DNA from 3 places in the Cupriavidus sp. C2SS-8b genome. Region 2 is predicted to be linked to each of the others. Evidence: predicted binding sites of a transcription regulator. Region 2 holds the regulator's gene; each other region holds the start of a gene.
The links. Region 2 encodes sigma-54, which starts transcription at its own class of promoters, with help from an activator protein. Its sites were predicted from a motif close to TGGCANGNAANCTGCTTT; they were not measured.
Positions count from the first base shown of each region.

Region 1 (4,586 bases), on a different replicon from region 2:
CCGGCGCGCCCCTCCAGGCCTACCAGCGGATTGTGCTGTGCAACCTGGAAGGCCGTCGCGATGGTCGACGCGTCGATGCGCATCAGCCGCTCGGCATCGGCGCGCAGCGGATCGCCCGGCTCGGCCGAAAAGCCGCCGCGCGCGAACAGGTCGAAGCTCGCCACGCCGAGCCCTTCCGAGCGGGTCAGGATCAGGTCGCTGGCCGGATCGCGGTAGCGCCAGTCGGGGCCGGCACCGGCATCCAGCAGCACGCTGGGAATGACCAGGTCGATGCCGATCCGGGCGCGGTCCTCGCGGTGCTCGGGGCCGCTCAGCGCGGCCCGCTCGCACAGGATCTGCCAGCGGTCGAGCCGCTCGCCGGAGCCGCCGCTTTCAAAGTGGCGCCAGCGGCTGTGGTACGGCACGCGCAGGTCCGGATAGCGCTGGCGGATGGTGCTGGCGACATAGTCCGCAATCGCATGGACCCGATCGGGATGCCAGGTGAACAATTCGGACTGGCCGGCCGCCACGTGCTCGGTAACGGCCGCGCAATGCGTGCGGACCGCTTCGGCACAAAGCAGTGCTGCAGCCGGATGTCCCGCGGGCACCGGACTGTACCAGCCGCTGCCATGGCCGTCGGTCGATCCGTCCGGCCGGTCCGCTTCGGGATACGTGCTCATTCGTTCAACCCCCTGCCCTTTGCCAGGGCGAGTTCGTTGGCGTCAGGCGGCGTGTAGTGCGTGAAATAGCCGGCCGCCACCTTGGCGTCTATTTCCACGCGTGCATCCGCCGGGATCAGTGCTTCAGGTATGGCCACCTGCTCGACCACTTCGATGCCCTGGGCCACCAGCGCACCGTGCTTCATATTGCTCATCGACGCCCAGCGGTCGATGCGCCGGATACCGAGCCAGTGGAAGACATCCGGCATCAGTTCCTGGAAGCGCATGTCCTGCACGCCGGCCACGCACTCGGTGCGCGCGAAGTAGGTCTCGGCGCGGTCGCCGCCGACCTGGCGCTTGCGGGCGTTATAGACCAGGAACTTGGTCACCTCGCCCAGCGCGCGTCCTTCCTTCCGGTTATAGACCACCAAGCCTACGCCCCCTTGCTGGGCCATGTCGATGCAGACTTCAATGCCATGCGCGAGGTAGGGGCGGCACGTGCAGATGTCGGAGCCGAACACGTCCGAGCCGTTGCACTCGTCATGCACGCGGCAGGCCACGTGGGTGTCGGGCTTGCCGAGCTTGGCGATATCGCCGAAGAAATAGAGCGTCATGCCGCCGATCGGCGGCAGGAAGACCTTCAGGTCGGGCCGCGTCACCAGCTCCGGGAACATGCCGCTGGTCTGCTCGAACAGGCTGCGCCGCAGCACGGATTCCTTGATATCGAAACGGCGCGCCAGCCCGGGCAGGTACCAGACCGGATCCACCGCCGCCTTGGTGACCTTCACGTCGCCATTGGCATGGAGAATGTCGCCATCGGGCCTGAGCCGCCCCGCCGCAATCGCCGAGGCCAGCTCCGGCATGTTGATGTGCGCGCGCGTCACGGCGATGGTCGGGCGGATGTCCACGCCCGCGGCGATACGGTCGGCAAAGGCGCTGGAAACGAGGTGGCCCCACGGGTCGAGCGAAACAATCTTGTCCGCGTCCGCCCACTGCGGGTGCGGGCCGATCGCCTCGGCCGGCGCGGTATCGGTCAGGTCCGGCCGGTGGTCGCGCTGCAGGCGGCCCGACGCCACTGCCAGCGCCCGGTAGATGGCATAGGCGCCCGAATGCGTGCCGATCACATTGCGCCGCTCGGGGTCCGTCAGGCTGGCAATCACCGGCCCGCGTTCCGCTGCCGTCGGCGCCCCCCAGTGAATCGGCTCGGCCGGTTTGTCGCGGCGCGCGTGTGAAGTCAGGACGATATGGTCGGACATGACAGCCCTCGATTCCATGATGGAATCCTGACCAAACGGTCAGGTTTACGCTTCCATACTAGGCAATCTCCATGCCATCCCCAATGCCCGTTGCCATCCCTTGCGTGGGCCGTCGCACGCGGGCAACGGTCTCCGGCCGCACCATGGACGATCAAACGGCATCGCCGTGCGCGGCGCGCACGCACCACGAACAAGCGGCACGTGCCGGGGTGGCTACGTGCCGCTGATTTCCGTTGCGGTCCGCGCGGGAAGCGCGGCGATCCGGCGACAGGGTCAGGTCGTCGATTCCTTCGGCGCGCCACGGCGGCCGCCCGGCACGAGCGCACGCAGCGCGGCGAACGGACTGGCGCTTTCTACATAGCGGTGAAACAAGGTTCCGGCAACGTTGCTCGCCAGCCAGGCGAACAGCATGCCCAGCGCGTTGAGCACCGGGTTGCCCGGCGCCAGGTGGGAAACCACCGCGTTCACAATCAGGCAGACCGGGAAATGCACCAGGAACACCGAATAGGAGATCCGGCCAAAAAAGCCCACCACCGCCGCGCGCGGCCAGCTTTCAAGCCAGCCGCCGCGCCTGGCCACGGCCAGCAGCAAAGCCGTGGCCAGCGCCACCGCGATCCGCAGCCGGAAATCGACGATCAGTGCCGCGAGCCCGAGCGCCCCCAGCAACAGCAGCGGAATGGCCGATCGCTCGGAATTGGAAGCCCAGTACGCCAGCGTGCCCATGCCATAGGCACCGAAGAAATACACCGCCCAGATATCCCACCCGGCATCGCGGTTGAACCAGAACAACGAGGCCACCGCCAGCGCCGACACCACGACCACGCCCGCCTGGGCGCCCCGGCCCGAGACGGTGCGCGCCAGCCACAGCGCCGTCACCAGCAGCGCGAACAGCTGCAGGTCGATCGCCACATACCAGACGCCCGCCGACAGGGCATCGACATCCAGCACGTTATGGAGCAGCAGCACATGGGCAAGGAACTGCATCAGGTGCGGCGGCGCGGGGATCGAGTCATGGACCATCCACGTCCGCGCGATGGCAGCCCCCGCAATGCTGACCAGGATCGCCGCCGCATACGGCGTGACCAGCTTCTGGTAGCGGCGCCAGACCGCGGTCAACGGATGCTGCCGTATCACCAGCCTGCCCTGCGGCGCGAGGCTGCGTGCCGCCAGAAAACCGCTCACCACCAGGAAAACCTGCACCGCGATGCGGGCGTATTGCGACAGCCAGTCAAAGACATCCGGCGCCAGCGAATAGGCCGAGTCGGACATGGGACCGTAGAACGCCAGGTGATGGAGCACGATCAGTTGCGAGCTGACGGCCTTGAGGGCGTCAATGCACGCGAGGCGCGAAGGACGGGGGCTCATTGATTGTTATAAGAACGTTACAAATGCGATGGGCGCGATTTTACCGCCTTCCCGGCATCCGTTTGCGCCTTATTTGTCACAATCTGAGTAATCGTTACACAAATCACCGGCGTGTGCCTTTTTCGGAATGGCGAAGTCCAATGTCTTAACGGCGAAGCATTTGCTTATGAAAAAGTTGTCGTTCCACCGGCGAGAGTGCGGGTATACCCTTCCGGTTTTGCTGCAACTGGCGTGACTACGCCTTCCCCGCACCCTATGTTGTTCGCCCGCTCGTTCGCTCCTCGCAAGCTGTTCCGTCCCTTGGCCGCCCTGCTGCTGTCGCTGGCCACACTCGCCCCACTTGGCGCCCGCGCCGAAAGCCCGGTCCTGGACAAGATCCGCGACAGCGGCACCATCGTGCTCGGCTATCGCGAGTCCGCCCTGCCGTTCTCGTTCGCCGATGACAAGGGCAAGCCGGCCGGCTATGCGGTCGACCTGTGCCTGCGCGTAGCCGAAGCAACCCGCCAGAAGCTGGGGCTGAAGGACCTGAAGGTACGCTGGATGCCGCTCACGCCGCAGAACCGCTTCCCCGCGATGGTCAATGGCCTGGTGGACCTGGACTGCGCCCCCAATACCAACTCGCTGGAGCGGCAGAAGCAGGTCGCGTTCAGCGTGTCGCATTACGTCTCGACCGTGCGCATGCTGGTGCGGGCCGACTCGGGCATCAAATCCTTCGATGACCTGCGCGGCAAGACCGTGGTCACCAGCGCGGGTTCGACTGGCGACCGCCATGTGCGGCACATGAAGCAACAATACGGTTACCGCGACATCTACGCGAAGGACCATGGCGAATCGTTCCTGCTGCTGGAATCGGGTCGCGCGCAAGCCTTCGTGATGGACGACGTCCTGCTTGCCGGCCTGCGCGCACGCGCCAAGGACCCGGCTCAGTGGGTGATCGTCGGCCCCGCGCTTTCCACCGAGCAGAACGCACTGATGATGTCGAAGGCCGATCCGGAGTGGAAACAGTTCGTCGACCAGACCCTGGCCACCACGTTCGCTGGTCCCGGCATCGCGTCGCTGCAGAAGCGCTGGTTCCAGCAGCCCATCGGCAGCCGCAACATCAACCTGGCCCTGGCCCCGTCGAACCAGGTGCGGGAGGCATGGAAGCACCCGTCCGACACCACCACGGAGTGACGCCGTCGTATCAGGCGCAGGTGCGCGGATACGGCAATCCATGGTTTCCATGAGTGCTTACCGCCGGGTAGGTACCAAGTTGACAGCGTGGCGATAGCTTGGCGACACTGAATCCGGTTGTCCCCGCCAGAGAGGCAACCGAGAAAAACCGCCC
Region 1 is NZ_CP172717.1:1,462,298-1,466,883, forward strand. It holds gene ACIGJB_RS23680 (URC4/urg3 family protein) at 1-659, opposite strand, end outside; gene ACIGJB_RS23685 (GTP cyclohydrolase II) at 656-1,894, opposite strand; gene ACIGJB_RS23690 (acyltransferase family protein) at 2,168-3,259, opposite strand; gene ACIGJB_RS23695 (amino acid ABC transporter substrate-binding protein) at 3,515-4,432, shown strand.
Region 1: a site for sigma-54 is predicted at 1,954-1,971, ahead of ACIGJB_RS23685 (GTP cyclohydrolase II). Genes of this name have one in related genera too.

Region 2 (4,586 bases):
CCCGCGCCCAGGCCGGTCGAACCGAGCGACTCGCGCGCGAACAGGTTGTCGGTCACGGTCGCCCGCGCCACGCCATGGTTGTTCTCGAATAAGAGCCCGGCTTGCTCGAATACACGCTTCTTGCTGGTGACGCTGACGTCGAGGTTGATGTTGCCGGGTGGCAGCAGTTTGGCCAAACGATTCATGGGCGATGCGAGGATTTCAGTTAGCAGGCAGATCGGACTGCTCAGCCCGGAAACGAAGTGGGGCCGGTTTGCGGCCACGCCATGGCTCACCAGGCGTTCGGCCATTATAGAGCAGCGTCTCCCCTGTCCTTGTGCAATGCAGCGCCGGGCCCCTGTATGGCCCGGTCCGTGCTGGTGCCGCCACACCTGGGTACGGTGGCCGCGCCGGAGTCGCCACGCGCGATGTCTTGGAGAGCATACACCGTGCTGCGCCAGTTGCGAACACTTGTGTCCAGGACGCGCGCCAGGTCAGGGCTACAGATGCAAAAAAGCCGCGCTACATGGCGCGGCTTGCTTTTATCAGTCCTGTTTCAATGCCCAGCCTTGCGGCTGGCAGGCTTGATCATTGCTGCTGTAGTTGAGACTCGGCCATCTGGTACTTGACCGCTTCGCGGTCGTGGCCTTGAACGCGGTCCTTATAGCGAAGCACCTGGCGGTCCAGCTTGTCGACAAGTGCGTCGATGGCCGCATACAGGTCTTCGTGATGGGCTTCCACAAAAATGTCCTTGCCCCGAAGGTGCAAATTGATTTCCGCGTACTGACGCCTGTCCTTTTCCTTGTGATTGTCGACTGAGAGTAGCACGCTGACGCCAATGACTTGATCGAAATGCCTGACGATACGCTCCAGCTTCGTTTCCACGTACTCACGCAGCGGCGGCGTGATGTCCAGGTGGTGTCCACTGATCTTGAAGTTCATAGCGCTTCTCCTTCTGAAAGAGCTGCACCAGGCAGGCGGTGCAACTCGGCTACAAAGTCTTGCGGAGATTGACAGCAGGGATCTTCAGGGCTTCGCGATACTTGGCGACGGTACGGCGCGCGACAACGAAGCCTTGTTCACCCAGCAATTCGGCAATTCGGCTGTCGGAAAGAGGACTCCTCGGGTCTTCGGCTCCTATAAGTTGCTTGATCAAGGCGCGGATCGCCGTTGAGGAAGCCGCCCCACCGGTTTCGGTGGAAACGTGGCTGCCAAAAAAGTACTTCAGTTCGAAAGTACCCATCGGCGTTGCCATGTATTTATTGGTCGTCACCCGGGATATGGTTGACTCGTGTAATCCCAGTGTATCGGCAATCTCCCGCAAAACCAAGGGGCGCATCGCGATTTCCCCGTGCGTGAAGAAGTTCTTCTGACGCTCGACAATCGCCTGCGAAACTCGCAGGATCGTGTCGAACCTTTGCTGGATATTCTTGATCAGCCAGCGCGCTTCCTGCAGCTTTTGCTGCAGCCCCGCGGCACCGGATTCTCCCTTGGCGCCACGCAGGATCTGCGCGTACATGTCGTTGATGCGCAGGCGCGGCATCACATCCGGATTGAGCTGCGCGATCCAGCCGCCGCCGCCCTTGCGCACGAATACGTCGGGCACCACGAAGTCCGCTTCAGGGCGGCTGTATGCGTGGCCCGGGTAGGGCGCGAGCGAGCGGATCAGTTCATGCGCGGCCTTGAGCGCTGCTTCATCCACCTGCAGTGCTTTTTTCAGGCGCGTGTAGTCGCGCACGGCAAGCAGTTCGAGATGATGGTTGACGATCGAGAGCGCCAGCTCGCGCTGCGGATGCTGCAGCCGGCGCAGTTGCAAGCTCAGGCATTCGGCGGCATTGCGCGCGCCCACGCCGGGCGGGTCGAAGCTTTGCAGCAGCGTGAGGATCGCCTGCAATTCGTCGACCTCGAATTCGAGTTCCTCGGGCAACTCGGTGCAGATCTCGTCGAGCGACGCGCTCAGGTAGCCATCGTCGTCGAGCGATTCGATCAGGAAGATCGCCAGGCCCTTGTCGCGCGTCGAGATCTTCAGCGGCGCGAGCTGCTCCATCAGGTGTTCGCGCAGGGTGGGTTCGGCGTCGCGCAGCTGCATGGGCGTCTTCTCGTCGTCCTCACCCTGCGGGCGCCGCGCGAAATCGTCCAGGCTCCAGTCGCTGCCGTAATCTTCGCTACCGCTGTCGCTATAGCTCTCATCCTCGCTGGCCGGGCTGCTGGCGTTCGCGTCGCTGTTGCCCTGCGGTTCGGCCGGTGCGGGCGCGGGTGCGCTCTGCAGGTTGACCGAGCCATCGGCCGCCACGCGCAGCGGGCTGTCGATCCAGTCGTTCTCGCGCTCCAGCAGCGGGTTTTCCGTCAAGGCCTGCTCGACTTCCTGCTGCAGCTCAAGCGTAGAAAGTTGCAGCAGCCGGATCGACTGCTGCAGTTGCGGCGTGAGTGCCAGATGCTGGGAGAGACGGAGCTGTAGCGACGGTTTCATGCGACCTATTCTATGCGCATCCAACCGATGTTGGAACGGAAATTGCTATCGCTGATGCTGCCTGATCGTCTCTGCCAAGCGCACCTGCCGCCCCGGCTTCACATGCGGAAGTTTTCGCCCAGGTAGACGCGGCGCACCGACTCGTTGGCGATGATTTCGTCGGGCTGGCCCGATGCGAGTACGGTGCCTTCGCTGATGATGTACGCGTGGTCGCAGATGCCAAGCGTCTCGCGCACGTTGTGGTCGGTGATCAGCACGCCGATATTGCGCGCCTTGAGGAAGCTGACGATGCGCTGGATCTCGCCGACCGCGATCGGGTCCACGCCGGCGAACGGTTCATCGAGCAGGATGAAGCGTGGCGAGGAAGCCAGCGCGCGGGCGATTTCCACGCGGCGGCGCTCGCCGCCCGACAGCGACAGCGCAGGGTTGTTGCGCAGGTGGGCGATCTGCAGGTCGTCGAGCAGCGTATCGAGGCGGCTGTCGATCTCGGCCTTCGGCAGCGGCTTGCCGTTGACCAGCTGCAGCTCCAGCACCGCGCGGATGTTCTCTTCCACATTGAGCTTGCGGAACACCGACGCTTCCTGCGGCAGGTAGGAGAGGCCCATGCGCGCGCGCTCGTGGATGGCCAGGCCGCTGATGTGCTGGCCGTCGAGCACGATATCGCCCTCGTCCAGCGCGACGAGGCCCACGATCATGTAGAACGACGTGGTCTTGCCCGCGCCATTGGGGCCGAGCAGGCCCACCACCTCGCCGCTCTTCACCTCGAGCGATACGTCCTTCACCACCGTGCGCGACCCGTAGCGCTTCTTCAGGTGGCGCACGACCATCGTGCTGCTGTCGGCACGGGCGTCGGGAGCGGCGGAAGCGGGCGTGGGGGCGAGCATTGCGGTATCGGTCATGGTGGCGGTGATGCGTTCGGGCGCGTGATTCAGGGCTTGCTGGACGGCGCGGGTGCCGACTTCAGGTCGAGGGGCGGGCTGGCGGCCGCACCGCTGGCCTCCTGGCGCGGCGAGAGCACGGCGCGCACGCGTCCCGACGGATTGCCGGCCGACGTGTTGTCGCCGCCGCCGGCGGCGGTGTAGAACTCGTTGCGGCTGTCATAGGTCAGGACCGCGCCGCGGATCTCGTCGACCAGCTTGGCCCCCTGCAGCCGCGCCATGCGCGCGTGGCCGATCAGCTTGGACACCTCCTGCTTGCCATCGTATTCGATGCGGTCGCCCCAGCCGTCCATGTACTCGTCCACGCCTTCACGCTTCTGGCGGATATAGGCCTGCTTGCCGCCCTTGGCCGTGGCCACCGCGTACTGGTAGCCCTCGGGGTCGGTGCGGATCTCGGCCGCGTCCGACTTCAGCACCATGGTGCCCTTGGTCAGGACCACGTTGCCGGTCAGCGTGTAGATCTGCTTGACGTCGTCGTAGCTGGCGTTGTCGGCTTCCAGGACCAGCGGCTTGTCCTTGTCCGCGCGTTCGGCATGGGCGCCCAGCGGCGCCAGCGCGGCAATCGCGGTGGCCACGGCCAGCAGCAGCGGGGCGGCGCTCCGGCGGGACAGGGTCGTCAGGGAAGCAATCATGTTGGCAAGGGTCGCAGAAAAGCGGAGGGTCGGGCGCGATGCTCAGGTCCGCGGTGCCGCCCCGTCGGGCGCGGGCGGCTGTTGTTGTCAGGATCCCGGAGTCCGGGTGGGCGCACCGGTGATGATGGTGCCGCGTACGTTGCCCAGCAATTGTACTTCGCGGGTAACGTTGTTGAAGACCAGCCCGTTGGCGGTCATGACCGACGGGCCGCGCGTGAGCTTCACGGCCTTGTCGGTCTTGACGATGTCGTCATTGACCAGGACCTGGAAGTACTCCGACGCGGCCGTCATCAGCGGGTCCTTTGCGGCATCGGCGCCCTTTTGCCGCTCGATGAAGCCGTTGCCGTACAGGTCGATCACCGAGCCTTCGGCATTCATGCGGCCGCGATCGGCGCGCGCGGTGACCGGCGGACGCTCGGGCTGGTAGGCGCGCATGGCGGGACGGGTGAACTCGTAGGTCTGGTCGTCGTCGTAATGGACCATCTTGTCGCCGGTGAAGCGCATCTTGGTGCTGCCGTCCTGCGCGAGTTCGGTGGCCGAGAAACGCTCCATGTAGTAGTCGGGCTC
Region 2 is NZ_CP172716.1:405,407-409,992, forward strand. It holds gene ACIGJB_RS01875 (PTS sugar transporter subunit IIA) at 1-185, opposite strand, end outside; gene hpf (ribosome hibernation-promoting factor, HPF/YfiA family) at 568-921, opposite strand; gene ACIGJB_RS01885 (RNA polymerase factor sigma-54) at 971-2,449, opposite strand; gene lptB (LPS export ABC transporter ATP-binding protein) at 2,548-3,348, opposite strand; gene lptA (lipopolysaccharide transport periplasmic protein LptA) at 3,378-4,019, opposite strand; gene lptC (LPS export ABC transporter periplasmic protein LptC) at 4,107-4,586, opposite strand, start outside.

Region 3 (4,586 bases), on a different replicon from region 2:
GCCACGCCGGCCTGGGGAATCAGCGCGGCAATGGACGGGGGCAAGGTGGCCAGGGCGGTGCTGCCCGCGGCATTGACGCGCAGCGCCTGCATGGCGGCAGCGTTGCTGCCTGCAGCGCCGCCCGGATAGCGCAGCGCCGCGCGCGCGCCCTCTTCCGCGGCCAGGGTCAGCAACTGCTGGAGCGTCAGCACCATGCCGTAATAGACGATGCCGATCACGATCGCGATCAGCACCGGCGCAACGATGGCGAATTCCAGCGCCGCAATGCCTTTGCCGCGCCGTCGTCCGAAACTGCTTCCCCGCAAAAGCATGCTTCACCCGGTCTTGTTTGTGTGCGCCGACCGGCGGCGCTTGCCTTGCTGCGTGCAGGGGATGGTCAAACCCCGGCACCCATCCATACCAGCATGCCCACGGCAAGATACGCAGCGTACGGAATGCCACGCGCCTTGCTGACTTGCCGTTCGAGACCGGATTGCGGCGCCGTGCCTGCGCGCGAACCCATGGCATACGCGAGCAGCGCATGGGCCAGCCCCAACAGGTTGCCGACGACCCATACCGTGACCAGTCCGTGCGGGCCCGTGAAGAGCCCGGCCACGGCGAGGAACTTGACATCGCCCGCCGCCATGCGCCCGAGCGCATAAACAGGCAGCGTGGCGGCGATACCAAGTCCCGCGCCGAGCAGGCGCGCAGGGATCGCCGGTTCCGGTGCGTTGCCGGTCAGCAGTGCCAGGCCAAGCGCCACCAGCACCGCCGCCAGCAAGGCGTTCGGAACACGTCGATATGCCAGATCGGTCCAGAGGGTCGCCGCGCAGAACAGCGCGGCGATCAAGCGAGGCTCACACGGTCAGAGGAAGGCGCCTACCTTGGTCGCCAGGGCCTCAAAGGCCAGCCCCAGGTTGGTACCAAGCTTGCCCGCGCCCACGGCAATGGCCAGTGCTATCAGGCCCGCAATCAAGCCATATTCGATAGCCGTTGCGCCGCGTTCGTCCTTAATAAAACGTGTCAGTACGTTCTTCATGATTTCAACCCCCAAGTGATTTCAAGCATCGTCATCACATCTTCCCGTTCAATATCGCAGCGCTCTCTGGCGCCTGCGTCTCCTGCAGTTTCACGCTGACTACATTCAACTTATAGGGCAGGAAATGTATCAACCATACCCCACCTTTGAATGACGACCCCCCTACTTCGGGAGTAAGTCGTTTTCCTGCAACGAGAGCCCTCGATCGAGCTTTCCCGGATTGTCAAAGAGCGTTGGATGCAGGCGGAAGGCCGGCCTGCAGCCTGGCTTTGCGGCGAATGCGGAGCACCCGGCCAGCCAGAAGAAAAAGATGCGCCGCGACGGGGTGATGTGCGACGGCGCACCGTGAAAACCCCTAGGGGAGACCAGACATTCAGCGGTTCCCGCCGCCGACTCCGAGCCCTGACAGCGGCGACGCCGGCAGCGCTTTGACCTCCCCGGTCGAATACTTGGTGCCACCGGAAGCGAGGGCCGTCATCGGCGCCAGCACGGGTGCCAGGATGCCCAGCGGATTGGCTTCAGCCTTGCCGCCGTGGTGGGGCGCATTCGGCTTGCATTCGCAGCTGCCGGGGCCACCCTGCCGGCCGTCGGCGCCGGCGAGCGGCAGGTGGTTCAGCAGGGCGCCCAGCGGATTGGCGCCCTCGGCGCCGGTACCGTGCACCAGCGCGCCGGCAGCGCCCACGGTCTTGCCGGCTTCCACGACGGCACCACCCAGTCCGGACACCACGGGGGCGCGGCTGTTCGCCAGCAGCCCGCCGCCGCCGGCGACGCCGTAGCCCACCTTGGACAGCAGGCCATCCACGGGAGCGCCGACGACGGTTGCCGCACCCACTGCCTGGGTGCTTTCAGTGAGCCGGGTGGTCAGGGGCACGATCAGCTTGCTGGTGCCTTCGGTGAGCTGCGCAACCGGCACCGTCGAAAGCGCCCCGCCCAGGCCGGCGCCGCCGTGCGACACGGCCATGCCGACCTTCTGCACCACGTCACCGGCCGGCGTGACCAGGGGGGACAGCGGGGACAGCTTTTCCGTGCCGAGCCCGCTGACCAGCTGGCCCGCACTCGTCACCGTGTCGCCGGCCTTCTGCACGACATCGCCGGTGCTGGCCACGGTGATGCCGACCGGGTTCGCGACCGAGCCCATCTGCCCGAGTCCATCGCGCACGCCGGCGCCCAGCGCCCCGACGGTCTCGCCGGCATTGACCACGACGCCGCCGGCGCCCTGGCGCGCGTCGGTCGGCAACAGGGGAATCGGGGCGCTCTGGATGTGCTTGCCGATCTCGCTCACGGCGTTGCCCGCGGCCACCACGGTGTTGCCCGCGCCTGCGGCCAGCTTGGCGGTGGGCGTCGTGTCGGTCGTCGAGGCAGGCGTTTGGGGCGGCGGCACGATGTCCCCGCCGCCGCCCTGGGGCCCGAGCCCCGCGCCGCTTTCGCCGTGCGATGCGCAGCCGCTCGCCAGGGTCAGCGCGACCATGCAGGATCCTGCCAGGCATGTCATGCGGCGTTGTGCCGAAGTGTTCTTTTTCATTGTTGTGCTCCCGTTGTCGCTGCCACGTCCGTGACCGCGATGACCCCCGTTTGATCGTGTTGTCCCAGCGATTGGATCGCCCTGCATCGACCCTGAAGTGGCAAGGTGCGTGCCAGCCGCCGGTGCGAGGGCGGCAGCGGGGTGCGCCATGCCGGCGGCGAACACCCGCAACGCCTTGTGCGGCGCGGGTTTCGATCCGCGGCATGGCCAGCCGTCCCTGGCCTTGGCGTGGGGTTTCGCGAGGCGCCCGCGGTGTTACGCGCTACGTAACGTGTTCCGCCCGCGGCGGAACATCGCCCGCATCGCGAAGCGGCCCGCGCGCCCTTGCCGGGCGCCTCCAACACGGCCCGTTCCGGACCTCGTTTGTTCCCGATCCCACGACACACGTTACGTAACGCGTAACGCGCCGGCACACCGCCGCACGCCTGGGAAAGCGCCGTGGCAGACCCCGCGCGAATCGCCGCAAGCGCAGGCCCGGCAAGGCAATGCGGGCACCGGTACGGCCGCGCCCGGCGTTGTCCGTACGCCATCGCACACATTGGCACGCCCATTGCGCCATGCCCGCTACCGACGCCCGCAGCGAACAGCAGACCAACGCGAGGCGCGGCGATGCGATTCAACGACGGGACAAAGGAAACATCATGCGCACACATCAAATCGCAATGACGGCACTGCTTGCCACGCTCCTGGCCCTTGGCGGCTGCGCGAGCGGGAGCGGATCGACTTCCATGGGAACCGCCGGCACGGCCGGCACCAAGGCCGGAACGGGGGACAGCGGCGATGGCTCGGGCCTGGTCGGCACGACCGGCACGGGCGGTGGTGACAGCAGCACTAACGGTGGCAACAGCGGTGGCGACAACGGCAATACAGGCGGCGACAACAGCGGCATCAAGACCCCGGCTGCCTTGACCCCGACCTCCGAAGTCATCAGCAAGACCAGCACGATCGTGACCGGCGCTGGCGGCACGGTGAGCGATCTCGGCACGCAGCTCGGCGGCGCCGGCTTGCCGCTGTTGTCGTCGCAAACGCAGAGCGGTCTGGGCGACGCGGTGAAATCCGCCGGCGACGCGATCAGCGCGCTCGGCGCCGGCCTGCAATCCGGGCTGGGCAATATCCCCAACGCTTCCAATCCGTTGGGCACCACCGTGGCCAGCACCGGCGACGTGGTGGCCGATCTCGGCACTGCCGTCAGCAGCACCGGTAGCGCGGTAAGCGGACTGGGCACCGGCGCGCTGGCGCCGCTCGCGCCCCTGACCACGACGCTGGGTGCCATCGTCACGCAGGCAGGCGGGGCCGTGGGCGAGGGCGGCAGTTCCCTGGCCACGGCGCTGTCGAGCGGCCCCGTGGAACAGCTGACCTCGGGCGTGAGCCGGGCCATCGTGCCGCTCACTTCGCAGCTGACCAACACCACGCAGACGCTGGGCGCCACCACCCAGCTTGGCACGCCGGTCGCGGGCCTGCTCGCCACGGTCGGCGGCGCGCTTGCCACGGGCGGCACCGCGCTTTCGCAGACGGGCGCGCCGCTGGTTTCAGGCGTGGGCAGCACGGTGACGGGCGCCGGCAACACGGTCGCCGCCCTGGGCGGTGCGGTGAATAGTCAGGCCGGCAGCGGCAGCAGCCCGCTCGGCGCCCTCGCCCCGGTGCTCGGGTCCATCACCACGGCCGGCACCGGCAACAGCGCTTCGCCGCTGGCGCCGGTTACGGGTCTCGTTGGTGGCCTGACTGGTGGCCTGACTGCAGCAACCGGCGGTGCCCCCGCGGGCTCGCCGCTGGCGCCTGTCGGTGGCGTAGTGAGCGGCGTGGTCAGTACCGTCGCCAGCGTGGCGACGCCCACGAGCGCCGGCACGGGTACGGGCAGCAGCACCAGCCCGCTGGCACCTGTCACCGGTCTCGTCTCGGGTCTTACGGGAGGCGCCACCAAGAGCCCGGCCACGGGCGTCACCGCGCCGGTCACCGGACTGGTTGGCGGCCTGCTCGGCGGCCTGTCCGGCCGCAAGTAAGCGCGTCCCGCAGTCCGAAGTACCAAGTTCGAAAGGCGACCACCGC
Region 3 is NZ_CP172717.1:2,595,898-2,600,483, forward strand. It holds gene ACIGJB_RS28670 (TadE family protein) at 1-311, opposite strand, end outside; gene ACIGJB_RS28675 (prepilin peptidase) at 377-829, opposite strand; gene ACIGJB_RS28680 (Flp family type IVb pilin) at 845-1,018, opposite strand; gene ACIGJB_RS28685 (collagen-like triple helix repeat-containing protein) at 1,392-2,486, opposite strand; gene ACIGJB_RS28690 (collagen-like triple helix repeat-containing protein) at 3,182-4,540, shown strand.
Region 3: a site for sigma-54 is predicted at 2,638-2,655, ahead of ACIGJB_RS28685 (collagen-like triple helix repeat-containing protein). Genes of this name have one in related genera too.